2 regions of the Catellatospora chokoriensis genome follow, and region 1 is predicted to be linked to the other one. Evidence: predicted binding sites of a transcription regulator. Region 1 holds the regulator's gene; the other holds the start of a gene.

Region 1 (7,611 bases):
AGCAGCTCACCGGCAAGGAGCCCAACAAGGGCGTCAACCCGGACGAGGTCGTCGCCGTCGGCGCCGCGCTGCAGGCCGGCGTGCTCAAGGGTGAGGTCAAGGACGTCCTGCTGCTGGACGTGACCCCGCTGAGCCTGGGCATCGAGACCAAGGGCGGCATCATGCACCGCCTGGTGGAGCGCAACACCACCATCCCGACCAAGCGCTCCGAGGTCTACACCACCGCGGACGACAACCAGCCCTCCGTGCTCATCCAGGTCTTCCAGGGCGAGCGCGAGATGGCGGCGTACAACAAGAAGCTCGGCACCTTCGAGCTGACCGGCATCGCGCCGGCCCCGCGCGGCGTGCCGAAGATCGAGGTCACCTTCGACATCGACGCCAACGGCATCGTGCACGTCTCGGCGAAGGACCTCGGCACCGGCAAGGAGCAGTCGATGACGATCACCGGCGGCTCGTCGCTGCCGAAGGACGACATCGAGCGCATGCGCCGCGACGCCGAGGAGCACGCCGACGAGGACCGCCGCCGCCGCGAGGAGGCCGAGACCCGCAACGTGGCCGAGGCGCTGCAGTGGCAGACCGAGAAGTTCCTGGCCGAGAGCGGCGACAAGCTGCCCGCCGACGCCAAGGAGAACATCAACGACGCGCTGAGCGAGCTGCGCAGCGCACTGGCGGGCACCGACCTGGAGAAGATCAAGTCGGCGCACGAGAAGCTCGCCCAGGTCTCCCAGGCGGCCGGCTCCGCGCTGTACGGCCAGGCCGACAGCCAGGCCGCGGCCGGTGCGGGCCAGCAGCAGGGCCCGGCGGCCGGTGGTCGCGCGGACGACGACGTCGTGGATGCGGAGATCATCGACGACGAGGGCAAGAAGTGACCGGAGCAGCACAGGGTGCCTCGCCGGCGGAGGAGCAGTCTCCCGCCGGCGAGCGCATCGTGATCAAGAACAAGCGGAAGATCAGCCCGAGCGGAGCGACCATGTCCGAGCAGCCGGCGACGCCGGCCGCCCCGGCGGCCGACACCGAGCCCGCTCCGGCGCAGGAGACCCCTGCCCCGGAGAGCACCGAGCAGAATCCGACCGCGGACGTCACCGACCAGGCCGCCGGGGAGCAGGACACCGTCGAGGTGCCGGTCGCCCCGCAGCCCGAGGCGGCGGCCGAGGCCGGGCCGGACGCCGCCGAGGCGGTGGAGGGCGAGGTCGTGGAGGCCGAGCCGGTCACCGCGACGGCCGCGCCCGCGGCCGAGGCGGCGCCCGCGGCGCTGGGCGCGGAACTCGCGCAGCTGCGCTCCGCGCTCGAGGAGCGCACCGCGGACCTGCAGCGGGTGACCGCCGAGTACGCCAACTACCGCAAGCGGGTGGAGCGCGACCGCACGGTCTCCGCCGAGCTCGCCACCGGCCAGGTGCTGTCGGCGCTGCTGCCGGTGCTGGACGACCTCGACCGGGCGCGTGAGCACGGCGACCTGAGCGGGCCGTTCGGCGCGGTGGCCGAGCAGATCGGCGCGGTGGTGGCGAAGTTCGGCCTGACCGCGTTCGGCGAGAAGGGTGACACCTTCGACCCGAACCGGCACGAGGCGGTGGCGCACCTGCCGTCCGCCGACGTGACCGAGCCGACGTGCATCGACGTGATGCGCCGCGGTTACCTGCTGGGCGAGCGCCTGCTGCGCCCCGCCATGGTGGCTGTCGCCGCACCGGAATGACACCATGACCGGGGCTCCCTCCCCCGCCCGATCCCGGGCGCGGGGAGGGAGCTTCGATCACGACAGGGGGAGGGGGACGGATGAGCTCGAAAGACTGGCTGGAGAAGGATTTCTACGCCGTGCTCGGAGTGGCCAAGGACGCCACGTCCAGCGAGATCAAGAAGGCGTACCGCAGGCTCGCTCGTGAGCTGCATCCGGACCACAACCCCGGCAACACCGCCGCGGAGGAACGGTTCAAGGCGGTGTCCGAGGCGTACGACGTGCTGTCGGACGAGAACCGGCGGCGTGAGTACGACGAGATGCGCTCGCTGTTCGAGGCCGGCGCGTTTCGGCGCAGCGCCCGCGGCGCGGGCGGCCAGCACTTCGACGTGAACGACCTGTTCGGCCAGGGCGGCGGGCGGCAAGGTCCGGACCAGCGGTTCGGCGGCGCGAGCTTTTCCGACCTGTTCGGCTCGATCTTCTCCGGCGGGGCCGGCACCGGGGCTCCGGCCCGTCCGGCCCGCGGCCGCGACGTCGAGGCCGAGATCTTCCTGGACTTCGCCGACGCGGTGCAGGGCACCACCCAGCCGCTGACGCTGCGCACGCTGGGCGTGTGCGACACCTGCCACGGCGACGGGGCCAAGCCGGGCACCCGCCCGCGGGCCTGCCCGCACTGCCAGGGCACCGGCGTGGTCAACCGCAACCAGGGCGCGTTCGGCTTCTCCGAGGCCTGCCGCGACTGCCAGGGTGTGGGCACGGTCGTCGACCAGAAGTGCCCGGAGTGCCACGGCACCGGCGGGGTGACCAAGACCCGCACGCTGACCGTACGCATCCCGGCGGGCGTCTCCGACGGGCAGCGCATCCGGCTGGCCGGGCGCGGCGAGCCGGGCGAGCGCGGTGGCGCCCCCGGCGACCTCTACATCCGCGCGATCGTGCGCCCGGACGCGATGTTCGGCCGCAACGGCGACGATCTGACCGTCACCGTTCCGGTCACCTTCGCCGAGTCGGTGCTCGGCGCGGAGGTCCGGGTGCCCACTTTGGACGGCATGATGAAGGTCAAGGTGCCGGCCGGCACGCCCAGTGGGCGGCTGCTGCGGGTGCGCGGCAAGGGTGTGCCCAAACGTGATGGCCACAGCGGGGATCTGCTGGTTACCGTGGAGATAGTGGTGCCGCAGCAGCTCTCCGAGGAAGCCCGGGAGGCGTTGGCGCGCTTCACCGAGCTGGCCCCGCCGGTGCGGCGGGACCACCTGGAACGGAGGTGATCCACAGTGGATGAACAGGCGAAGGTGCTGCTCATCTCGGTGGCCGCGCAGCTTGCCGGCATGCACCCGCAGACGTTGCGGCAGTACGACCGGATGGGTCTGGTCGAGCCGGGCCGCTCCGCGGGCGGCGGCCGCCGCTACAGCCTGCGCGACGTGGAACTGCTGCGCGAGATCCAGCGGCTGAGCCAGGAGGAGGGCGTCAGCCTGGCCGGCGTCAAGCGGATCATCGACCTGGAGCGCCTGGTGCTGGAGTTGCGTGAGCGGCTGGAGCAGGCTCAGCAGCAGCTCGCGTATGCCGAGCGGCGGCTGGCGCAGCTGGAGACCATCTCCGCGTTCCCGCGCACCGATCTGCTGCCGAGCACGCGCACGTCGACGGCGCTGGTCGTGTGGCGGCCGCGTTCAGCCGAAGCCTGAGCTCGCAAGGTCGCCGGCCGGTATCCTCGATACGGGAACAGTCCGAATTGTCGGACTGGCCCGGAGGGGGATTAAATGGGCATGTTGGACAAGGCCAAGGACGCCCTCGGCATCGACGACAAGGCGGACCAGGCCTCGGACAAGGCCAAGCAGATGCAGGACAAGGCCAAGAAGGCCGTCGACCAGGCCGGCGACGCGGTCGACAGCAAGACCGGCGGCAAGTATGCCGGTCACGTCGACAAGGCCCAGGACATGGCTAAAGACGCGATCGACAAGATGGACAAGAAATAGTCGTATCGCGCCACGGCTCCCCGCGGTCAGGTGCCGCGGGGAGCCGTGTGTGCGTAGCCGAGGGCGGTTGCCGGCCGCTCGACGTCATGCGGAGCGAACGCGGAGCATGACGTCGATTAAGGCCGCAGAGCCGTCGGTGAATGTTCCAGTCAAGGCCGCAGAGCCATCGGCTATTGAAGTCTGCGCGAGTGGCGGACGAGGCCGCCTTCGCACCAGTCGTGGTAGTCGAAGAGTTGCGGGCGGGCCAGCAGCACGCGGGTGTTGTGGGCCCAGATCGCCATCTGCTCGTCGCCCTCCTCCTCGGCCTCCTCGACCATCTTGCGCAGCTTGCGCCGAGGGTGGGCCTTGAAGCCGGTGCGGATCGCGTCGGCGGCGTAGATGTAGAGGCAGTGCATGGTGAAGCGGCGGGCCGGACAACTGGTGTCCATCGCCAGGTCGAACAGGGTCCCGATGAGCCGGTCACCGGAGACGAGCAGGTCCCAGTCCGGCGGCATGGCGGTGAGCGGCACGGAGTTCGGCGCGTACGCCCAGGTGCGCAACTCGTTGGGGGTGGGGTCGACCGGGTTGGCGAATCCTCGGAACACCGCCGGGGGAGCGCTCATCGTTATCTCCTCCGCTGTGATGACGCGGGATTTGTGGAAGACGCGGCCAAAGTCAGCGGCGCTGCTGCCGCGACACGCTAGCGTGCTCTCCCAGGTCAAGGGAAGGTCAAGGCAAGGACTTTCATCAACCTGTTACGCATTGCGACCAACCCCGCACGCCCGCTGGGCGTCAGGGGAGGGTGACGGCGGGCCATCGACGGCCGCACCCCCCGTCCACGGGAACCGGGCCGCCGGCTCAGGGCTCGACCGGGTATGACTTCCACCAGCGTGAATCGGTTCGCGGGCCGGCTACGGCCGCTGCTCGTCCTGACGCTCGGGCTCGCGCTGACCGCGGCCTGCACCCCGCGCGGCGAGGCGCCCTCCGCCGCGCTGCCCGGCGCGACCGGGTCCCCACCCGCCCGGGCCGAGGTGACCGAGCGCTCGGCCGACGTCGGCGTGCCACCGGACTACCGGCCGTTCGTCGAGTTCGCCGATGCCCGCCACGGCTACGCCGTCTTCACCGACTGCCCCGGCAGCGGGCCCTGCCGGGGCCGCCTGTTCGCGACCGCGGACGCCGGAGCCACCTGGCAGGCCCGCCCGATGCCGCTGGCCGAGGACAAGAGCATCCAGCTGTACGTGGTCGGCCCGCAGCAGATGATGATCTGGGGCGAGGTGGCCGACGGTTACCACCTGTCCCGCGACGGCGGCCTGACCTTCACCTTCAGCCGCACGGTCCCGGCCGACTACCACGCCGCCACCGGCGTCCGCTACGGCGTGGACTTCGCCGCGGACGAGCCGGTGCTGCGCGACTGGCGGACGGGCGAGCCGGTGCCGCTGCCCGACGGTTATCAGAGCGCGGGCGCGGTCGCCACGCCCGACGGCGCGATCTGGCTGACCAGATTCGAGCCGACGAGGGAGACCGCCCGCAGCGTCGACGGCGGGCGCACCTGGCAGCGGCTGGCCGTGCCGGAGCAGCCCGGTCGCAAGCTGTGGATGCTGTCCGTGCGGGTCTCCCCCACCGGTGACGCGTGGCTCGTCGGCGAGCAGGACATGATGTCCGCCGGTGGCGGGACCTCGCTGCAGCGCGGCTCGGTGCTCAAGGCCACCGGCCTGCCGCTGATCTGGCAGCTGGTGGACGGCGCCTGGCGGGCCCGCCCGATCGAGGGCCTGCGGGAGCGGCCGAACCAGATGTATTCGGTGGCCCCGGCCGGCGACGGGCTGCTGGCCATCGCCGGGCCGGACGCCGTCGGTTACCTCGCCGACCGCTACGTCGAGATTCCCGGCACGCCGCGGCTGGGCTGGGTCACCGAGCTGGCCGACGGCACGCTGTTCGCCCAGCAGGACGCGCCGGGCGAGTTCTATCTGGGCACCGGCCACGGCTGGCAGCGCACCTGGGCGAAGGTCACACTGCGGTAGCCGCCGGCGCGACCCTCCAGACTGGCCCGAATAAGTTGAGTGCAGTAGGCTCAACTTTGGTTCGGAGACCATCAGCCGAGGGAGCGTATGGACACTCAGCGTCTGACCACGAAGAGCCGCGAGGTCATCACGGAAGCGGCCGCGACGGCGCAGCAGCGGGGCCACGCCACGGTCGAGACGTGGCACCTGCTGCTGACCCTGCTCGACACCGGCGGGTCCACCGCCGCCGGGCTGCTGCGCGCCGTCGGCGCGAACCCCGCCGACGTACGCCGGGCCGCCGCGCGCGCGGTCGAGCAGCTGCCGTCGGCCCGCGGGTCGAGCGTGGCCGAGCCGAGCCTGTCCCGGGAGCTGGTCAACGCGATCAACGCCGCCGAGCAGATCGCCCGCCCGATCGGCGACGAGTACGTCTCCACCGAGCACCTGCTGGCCGGCCTCGCCCGGGTCGGCGGCGCGGTCGGCAAGGCCCTCAAGCAGGCCGGTGCGACCGAGGAGGCCCTGGTCGCCGCGTTCCCGCAGATCCGCGGCGGCGACCGCCGGGTCACCAGCCCCGACCCCGAGCAGCAGTACCAGGCGCTGGAGAAGTACGGCGTGGACCTGACCGCGCGGGCGCGGGACGGCAAGGTCGACCCGGTGATCGGCCGCGACGCCGAGATCCGCCGCGTGATCCAGGTGCTCTCCCGGCGTACCAAGAACAATCCGGTCCTGATCGGAGAGCCCGGCGTCGGCAAGACGGCGATCGTCGAGGGCCTGGCCCAGCGCATCGTGGCCGGCGACGTGCCCGAGTCGTTGCGTGACAAGAAGCTGGTCAGCCTCGACCTGGGCGCGATGGTCGCGGGCGCGCAGTATCGCGGGCAGTTCGAGGAGCGGCTCAAGAGCGTGCTGGAGGAGATCAAGGGCAGCGACGGCCAGGTGATCACCTTCCTGGACGAGCTGCACACGGTCGTCGGCGCGGGCAAGGGCGAGGGCTCGATGGACGCGGGCAACATGCTCAAGCCCATGCTGGCCCGCGGTGAGCTGCGCATGGTCGGCGCGACCACGTTGGACGAATACCGCGACAACATCGAGAAGGACCCGGCGCTGGAGCGCCGCTTCCAGCCGGTGGTGGTCGGCGAGCCGACGGTCGAGGACACCATCGGCATCCTGCGCGGCCTGAAGGAGCGCTACGAGGTGCACCACGGGGTGCGCATCACCGACGGAGCGCTGGTCGCCGCGGCGGGGCTGTCCGACCGCTACATCGCCGACCGCTTCCTGCCGGACAAGGCGATCGACCTGGTGGACGAGGCCGCCTCCCGGCTGCGCATGGAGATCGACTCCCGGCCCACCGAGGTCGACGAGATCGAGCGCCAGGTGCGCCGCCTGGAGATCGAGGAGATGGCGCTGGCCAAGGAGCCCGACCCGGCGTCCGCCGAGCGGCTGACCAAGCTGCGCGCCGAGCTGGCCGACAAGCGCGAGCACATGGCCGCGCTGTCCGACCGCTGGCGCAACGAGAAGCAGCACATCCAGGCCATCTCGGCGGCCAAGGAGCAGCTGGAGGAGGTGCGCGACCAGGCCGACCGGGCCGAGCGCGACCTCGACCTCGGCCGCGCCTCGGAGTTGCGCTACGGGCGCATCCCGGCGCTGGAGCGCGAGCAGGCCCGGGCCGAGGCCGAGCTGGCCGCGCTGCAGACCAACGGCGCGATGCTCAAGGAGGAGGTCGGCGCCAACGACATCGCCGAGGTCGTCGCCGCCTGGACCGGCATCCCGGCGGGCCGCCTGATGGAGGGTGAGACCGAGAAGCTGCTGCGCATGGAGCAGTCGCTGGGCTCGCGCGTGATCGGCCAGGTGGAAGCCGTCGGCGCGGTCTCCGACGCGGTGCGCCGGGCGCGCACGGGCGTCGCCGACCCGGACCGGCCCACCGGCTCGTTCCTGTTCCTCGGGCCGACCGGCGTCGGCAAGACCGAGCTGGGCAAGGCCCTGGCCGAGTTCCTCTTCGACGACG
Region 2 (7,611 bases), on a different contig from region 1:
CAGGTGACGGGGACGCCCTTCCCGTTCGCCCCCGAGCGTCAGGCTCCGGCCAGGGCCGGCTCCGCCGGAGTGGCCGTGTCGCCACCGGCCAGCGCCACGCCGTCGGCGGGCTCGACCGGCCGCAGGGCCAGCGCCAGCACGTCGGCGACATCCGACAGCACGTGGATCGTCAGACCCTCGCGCACGTCGGCCGGCACGTCGTCCAGATCCGGCTCGTTGCGGGCCGGGATGATCACCTCGGTGAGGCCCGCCCGGTGCGCCGCCAGCAGCTTCTGCTTGACGCCGCCGATGGGCAGCACCCGCCCGTTCAGCGTGACCTCGCCGGTCATGCCGAACTCCGGCCGGACCGGACGTCCGGACGCGAGCGACGCCAGGGCGGTGACCATGGTGATACCGGCACTCGGGCCGTCCTTGGGCACCGCGCCCGCGGGCACGTGCAGGTGGATCCGCCGCCCGGCCAGCGCGTTGGGGTCCAGCCCCAGCTTGCGGCCGTGCGAGCGCAGGTACGACAGCGCGATGTGCGCCGACTCCTTCATCACGTCGCCGAGCTGGCCGGTCAGGGTCAGCCCCGGCTCACCGTCCATCGAGGTCGCCTCGATGAACAGCACGTCGCCGCCGGCACCGGTGACCGCGAGTCCGGTCGCGACACCCGGTGTCGCCGTACGCTCCGCCGACTCCGGCGTGAACCGGGGACGGCCCAGGAACTCCTTGAGGTTGCCGTCGTCGACCTGCACCTGCCCGCTGTCGCCCGCCTGCTTGACGGCGACCTTGCGCAGGATGCGGGCCAGGGCGCGCTCCAGCTGGCGCACGCCCGCCTCGCGGGTGTGCTCGGCGGCGATCGCGCCCAGCGCGCCGTCGCTGATGGACACCTCGTCGGCGGTCAGGCCGGCCCGGTCGAGCTGCCGCGGCAGCAGGTGGTCCCGGGCGATGGCGACCTTCTCCTGCTCGGTGTAGCCGTCCAGGGTGACCAGCTCCATCCGGTCCAGCAGCGGTCCGGGGATGGTCTCCACCACGTTCGCGGTGGCCAGGAACAGCACGTCGGACAGGTCGAGGTCGACCTCGAGGTAGTGGTCGCGGAAGGTGTGGTTCTGCGCCGGGTCGAGGACCTCGAGCAGGGCCGCGGCCGGGTCGCCGGCGTACCCCGCGGAGATCTTGTCGACCTCGTCCAGCAGCACCACCGGGTTCATCGAACCCGCCTCACGCAGCGCCCGGACCAGGCGGCCCGGCAGCGCGCCGACGTAGGTGCGCCGGTGACCGCGGATCTCCGCCTCGTCGCGCACGCCGCCCAGCGAGACGCGGACGAACTTGCGGCCGAGCGCCCGCGCGACCGACTCGCCGAGGCTGGTCTTGCCCACCCCGGGCGGACCGGCCAGGGCCAGCACCGCGCCGGAGCCACGGCCGCCCACGACCTCCAGGTTGCGGGCCGCGCGGCGGTTGCGCACCGCCAGGTACTCCAGGATGCGTTCCTTGACGTCGTCGAGGCCCGCGTGGTCGGCGTCCAGCACCGCCCGCGCTGCGGCGAGGTCGGTGTTGTCGTCGGTGCGCACGTTCCACGGCATCTCCAGCACCGTGTCCAGCCAGGTGCGGATCCAGCTCGTCTCGGGCGAGGCGTCGCTGGCGCGCTCCAGCTTGCCGACCTCGCGCAGCGCGGCCTCCCGGACCTTCTCCGGCAGGTCGGCGGCCTCCACGCGGGACCGGTAGTCGGCCGTGCCCTCGGGCTCGTCCTCACCCAGCTCCTTGCGGATCGCGGCCAGCTGCTGGCGCAGCAGGAACTCGCGCTGGGACTTCTCCAGCCCCTCCCGCACCTCGCTGTTGATCTTCTCGGAGACCTCCTGCTCGGCCGCGTGCTCGCGCGCCCAGCCGACCAGCAGCTCCAGCCGCGCCGTCACGTCCGGCGAGCCGAGCAGCTCCACCTTCTGCGCCAGCGTCAGCCACGGGGCGTAGCCGGCCGAGTCGGCCAGCTCGCCCAGGTCGGTCATCCGCTCCACGGCGTCGACGACCTGCCACGCGCCGCGCTGCTGCAGCTCGGCGACGACCAGGGCCTTGTACTCGCGGGCCAGCTCCTTGGCCTTGCCGGCCGGTTCCGGCTCGGTGACCAGGGTCGCCTCGACCCACAGCGCCGCGCCCGGTCCGGGCACGCCGGAGCCGATGCGGGCACGGGTCACGCCGCGCAGCACGGCGGCACGCTCCCCGCTGGGGAGGCGGCCGACCTTCTCGATCACCGCGGTCACGCCGTACGAGCCGTACTCGCCGTCCAGGCGCGGCACGGCCAGCACGGTCTTGTCACCGGAGGCCCGTGCCGCGTCGATCGCGGCCTGGGTGTCCGGCTGGAGCGCCACCGCCACCACGTTGCCGGGCAGCAGAACAGCGTCGTCCAGGGGGAGGACGGGAAGTGTGGTCATCGTCGACACCTGCCATTCTGAACTTGAGTCTTACCCACTCAAGTCCAGGACGACCTTGGTTGTTCCCTCAACCAACCCGTGTGACCCACGCCACTGCCCTGCCGCGCCGTTCGCTCAAGATCGTCCGACTTGCCTGGCCATCGTGCGTATCTTGAAGCGCCTTTCGCACAGGTGCCTGGCAAGTCGGACGATCAACGCCGGCGCGGCGGACAGGGCTGCGTGCCCCCGGCCGGAGCGCGGTCTCGACTTCGCCAACTCCGGGACGCGGGTCAGCAATTCCCGCGCGGGATGTACAGCGGGCGGTCGGTCTCCTCGGCGGCGTGGGTGGATGCCGCCGCGCTGACGAGCGTGCCCTCCGCATGACTCGCCACGGCGGGCGACGGGACCACCGGCGCGGTGGCCTCGGGTGCCGAGTGGATCTCGGGACCGCCCTGGATCTCGGATACGGCCCGGACCTGGGACGCGGCGTGCGGCTCGGGATGTGCTTCGGCGTCGGTCGTGGGGCTGACCTCGGTGATCGTCTGAGTCCCGGCCACCGCGTCCGTCGCGGACGTGCTCGCAGCGGGGGAGGCGGTCGCTGCCATCGCACCGGCCGCGGCCATCATCGCGGCGAGCTCGTCGGCCTCGGAGTGCCCGGCGGGCTGGGCGGCGGCCAGTGCCGCACCGTACGCCTCGGCGCTCAGGATCCCGGTGGGCTTCGGCGCGAGCAGGCCGACGGCCAGGCCGGTGATCACGGGCATCACCGAGTACGAGGAGGCCACGTCGGTGAAGTACACGTCGAGCCCGATGTTGAACGCGCCGCCGAGGTAGAGGCCCAGGTCGCCGGCGGTGGTGACGGCGGCCCAGACGAGGCCGACGAGCACGCCCTCGGGGGCTGCCGCCATCGGGCGCTTGCGCAGGTAGCGGATGGCGAAGCCGAGCACCAGCGCCACCATCGTGGTCAGCTTGATCGACTCGTACAGGGCCTCGTGCTTGCCCTCGGCGGGCAGCAGGATCAGCGAGATGCCGACCATGCCGAGCCAAACTCCCAGCCCGTACCCGAGCACGCGCGACGACCTCATGGGCGATTCCTCCTCGAAAGCGGGGTTACTACCCTGCTAACCGCGCGGAGCGTGTCGAGGTCGCTACCACCGAGCCCGCCGCCAGCAGCGTCGCCGCGGCGAGTCCTCCCCACAGCGCGCCGGGACTGAGGGTGAGCAGCCACGTCAGCACCGCCGGGGCGAGCGCCATGCCGATGCCGGTGGACAGTTGGAAACGCGACAGTGCCCGGCCGAGCGACCGCTCCGGCGCATGGGCGATGACCAGGGCGGTGCTGCTGCCCGCGTACATGATCTCGCCGACGGTGAAGACGACCGCGACCGCGGCGATCGCGGCGGCACCGGGCGTGCCGCCGAGCGACCCCGCCCCCCAGAAGCCGAGGTACGAGGCGGCCAGGAGCACGCCGGAACCGGCCAGCACCCGGTGCCGCGGCACCCTGGCCAGCCGTACCACCAGCGCCACCTGCATCGTGATCACGAGCACGGTGTTGCCGACGAAGATGCCCGCCGACCATGCCGGCGACGCGTGCAGGCGGGTCACCAGCAGCACGGGCAGCGCCATCTCCAGCACCGAGAAGTTGGCCGCGTACGGCAGGTTCACCACCAGCAGCGGGCGCAGGAACGACAGGTCGTCCTTCGTGCCTGCGGACGTGTCCCGGTCGAGCGCCGCCGCCCGCAGGCGCATGCCCAGCGCCAGCACGCCCGAGGCGAGGTAGCCGAGCGCGCATGCGGTGGCGAGCCAGCGCAGCGCCGTAGTCCCGCCGCCCAGCGTCGCGGTGGCTGCCAGTGCGCCCACGCCGAGCGCGGCGTTGCGCAACGACCGGCCCGCGGCCAGCGCCGCATCGCGCTCGCGACCGACCGCGATCGTGGCCACCACCGCGGCGTGCGTCGCGGGCCACGCCTGGCTGCCCAGGCCCAGCAGCAGGGCTCCGATCGCGAACCCGGCCGGGGTGGGCGCCGCCACCAGTACGGCCGCGCCCGCCGCCCGCACGAGCAGCGTCGCCGCCACCGGCACGGAGCGCGCTCCGCGGTCCAGCCAGCGGCCGGCCGGCGGCAGCGTGGCCAGCCCTGCCAGCAGACCCAGGGTCACCGCCAGGCCCGCGCCGCCCGGGCTCAGGCCGACCACGGACATTCCGTAGAGCAGCAGGAACGGTCGCAGCATGCCGGCGCCGAGGGCGTCCACGACGAGCACCGCGGCGTATCGCGGCCCGCCGAGGCGGCGCAGCAAGGAGGACCGGACCGGATCCGGCGTCGTGGCGGCCGGGCGGGGAGCAGAGGTGATGGTCATGGCGGTCACCGTGCGCCCGCTGGACCGGCGTCGGCACGTGGGTTGACGGACGTCGTCAATCGTCGGGGGCCCGCTGCGGCGGCGGTGTCACGATGGCCTGGTGACCCTCACCATCGACGTGACCGGCCTGCCGCCGGAGCGCTACGTGTTCGCGCCCTCGCCGCTCGGTGAGCTGACCGCGGTGCTGCACGCGCTGGTCGAGCCCGCGCACCACCCGACGCTGCACGGCTTCGTCACCGCGACCCTGTCCGCGCTCAAGCCCGAGCTGGCCGAACGGATCTTCGAGGGGGATCAGCTGTGGCGCTCGGCACGCGCGGAGTTCCTGCTGCCCGCCCGGCCGCGCGCGACGCTGGCACAGGAGCTGGACGACCTGGACGCGCTCTCTGACGAGACCTGGGTCGCCGGCGCGCTGATCACCACCAGCTGCGGCGCGGTCTCGCAGGCCCGCTCCGGCACCCCGCTGCACGATCCGGCGGCCCGGCAACGGATCCGGGAGCTGGCCCAGGCCCGCGGTCCGCGGCAGGCCGAGTTCACCGAGCGCCTGCTCGCCGATCCGCCCGCGGTGCGGGCGTGGGTGCGCCGGCTGCTGGAGGACTGCCGCGACGACTTCTTCGGCGAGGTGTGGGCGCGGGTGCAACACGGTCTGGCCGCCGACGCCCGGCACAAGGCGGACCTGCTGGCCCGGCACGGCCTCGCCGCGGCGTTGGGCGCGATCTCGCCGGCGCTGTCGGTGAGCGAGGACGGCAGGCGCATCGTCGTCGACAAGCTGACCGACGCCCGGACCAGCGCGGTGGGCGAGGGGATGACCTTCTCCCCCTCCGCGTTCGGCCGCCCGCACCTGGTGGTGGTGCACGCGCCGGGCTGGCGGCCGGTGGTGCAGTATCCGGCCACCGAGCCCGGCGTGCCCGAGGCCGCGCCGCTGGAGCTGGTGCAGCGGCGGCTGGAGGCGCTCGCCCACCCGGTGCGCCAGCGGCTGGCCCGGACCCTGTCCCGCGGCATGCACACCACCACGGAACTGGCCCAGGCGTGGCAGCTCACCGACCCGGAGGTGTCCCGGCACCTCGCGGTGCTGCGCAAGGCCGGCCTGGTCGAGGTGAGCCGCCGCGGCCGGTACGTGCACTACCGGCTCCGCCTCGCCGCCTGCGCCCGGCTCGGCGCCGACTTCGTCGAGGCGCTACTGCGCTGACGGTCACGGCATCGGCTCTCCTGAGCGGGCGGCGACCTCGTCCCCGATGAGGCCCAGGGCCTGGGCGTACGGCATCGGCGGCAGCTGCCGTCCGTCACGCAGCCGCAGTGAGACCTCGCCCGAGTCCGCCTCGCGGGAGCCGATGACGGCCAGGTAGGGCACCCGGCGCTGGGCGGCCTCGCGGATGCGCAGCCCCAGCGACCCGTCCAGACTCAGCGCGGACCGCAGCCCGGCGCGCAGTGCCTGGTCGGCGAACTGTCGCGCCGCCGCGTCCTGGGCCTCGCCGACCGGGGCGACGGCCAGCTGCACGGGCGCGTACCAGACCGGGAAGGCGCCCTGGTGCACCTCCAGCAGGTGGGCCAGCAGCCGTTCCATGCTGCCGACGATGCTGCGGTGCACCATCACCGGCCGGGCGGGGCTGCCGTCGCGGCCGGTGTACGACAGGTCGAAGCGCTCCGGCTGGGCGAAGTCCACCTGCACGGTGGCCAGGGTCGACTCCCGCCCGGCGAGGTCGCGCACCTGGATGTCGATCTTCGGTCCGTAGAACGCGGCCTCGCCCGGCGCCTCCTCGAACGGCACCCCGGCCTGCACCAGGGCGTCGCGCAGCAGCGCTTCGGCGCGGGCCCAGTCGGCGTCCACGCCGAGGTAGCCCGCGCCCGGCCCGCGCAGCGACAGCCGGTAGCCGTCGGCGGCGAAGCCGAGCGCCGGATGGATCCGCGCGCACATCGCCAGCACCAGCGCCACCTCCGCGCCGACCTGGTCGAGCGAGCAGAACACGTGCGCGTCGTTGAGCGAGATCGCCCGCACCCGGCTCAGCCCGCCGACGACGCCGGAGCGTTCGGCGCGGTACATGCCGCCGATCTCGGCGATGCGCACCGGCAGCTCGCGATAGGAGCGGCCGCGGGAGCCGAACACCATCGCGTGGTGCGGGCACAGGCTTGGGCGCAGCATCAGCGCCTCGGCGTCGTCGGCGGGCGCGTCGGGATCGTCGGACATCGCCGGGAACATGTCGTCGGCGAACTTCGCCAGATGCCCGGACCGCTCGTACATCTGGCGTTTGGCCATCGGCGGGGAGTAGACATGCTGGTATCCGGCGAGGCGTTCCTCCTCGCGGACGAACTCCTCGATGGCGTGGCGGGCGGCGGCGCCGTTGGGCAGCCACAGCGGCAGGCCGGCACCGATCATCGGGTCGGAGTGGTAGATCTCGAGGTCGCGGCCGAGGCGGCGGTGGTCCTTCACGGTGTGCTCCTGGGCGTGAAGCGGCCGGGGAGCACACGTGGGGCGGATACGGGCCGGCCCCGGGGCGTGTGCCCCGGGGCCGACGGTCGACTGAAGTTCAGCAGGTCAACGCGTACGAACGCCGGGACGTCCCGGCGTAGTCGTGCTGACCATGTGCTGATGCATACCGAGCACGATAACGCCCCCGCCACACCCCTGGCCAAGCGATATCCGTCACCGAGGTATTTTCGGATCAGGAGTCGATCACCCGGGGGTGAGCGGTGGCGCACTGGTACGAGTCGAGCATCGACAAGCAGATCCGTGAGGCGCAGGAGCGCGGCGAGTTCGACGACCTGCCCGGCATGGGCAAGCCGCTGCCCGGAGCGGGGCAGACGCTGCCCGACGACTGGTGGCTGCGCGACCTCGTGCAGCGGGAGAACCTGTCTGCGGCGATCCCGGCCACCCTGCTGCTGCGCCGCG

The links. The regulator HspR, encoded in region 1, represses chaperone genes until heat shock. The targets are predictions, from matches to a motif close to TTGAGTNNNNNNNACTCAA.
Region 2: a site for HspR is predicted at 2,426-2,444, ahead of lon (endopeptidase La). Genes of this name have one in related genera too.

What each region holds. Positions count from the first base shown of each region.
Region 1 is NZ_JAAOTI010000004.1:64,202-71,812, reverse strand. Features, by position in the region: gene dnaK (molecular chaperone DnaK) at 1-869, shown strand, start outside; gene grpE (nucleotide exchange factor GrpE) at 866-1,690, shown strand; gene dnaJ (molecular chaperone DnaJ) at 1,771-2,931, shown strand; gene HAV39_RS07500 (heat shock protein transcriptional repressor HspR) at 2,938-3,345, shown strand; gene HAV39_RS07495 (antitoxin) at 3,421-3,636, shown strand; gene HAV39_RS07490 (hypothetical protein) at 3,807-4,238, opposite strand; gene HAV39_RS07485 (beta propeller repeat protein) at 4,506-5,633, shown strand; gene clpB (ATP-dependent chaperone ClpB) at 5,721-7,611, shown strand, end outside.
Region 2 is NZ_JAAOTI010000011.1:109,652-117,262, reverse strand. Features, by position in the region: gene lon (endopeptidase La) at 39-2,402, opposite strand; gene HAV39_RS18175 (hypothetical protein) at 2,672-3,463, opposite strand; gene HAV39_RS18170 (MFS transporter) at 3,492-4,727, opposite strand; gene HAV39_RS18165 (DUF5937 family protein) at 4,828-5,913, shown strand; gene thrS (threonine--tRNA ligase) at 5,917-7,200, opposite strand; gene HAV39_RS18155 (DnaJ family domain-containing protein) at 7,413-7,611, shown strand, end outside.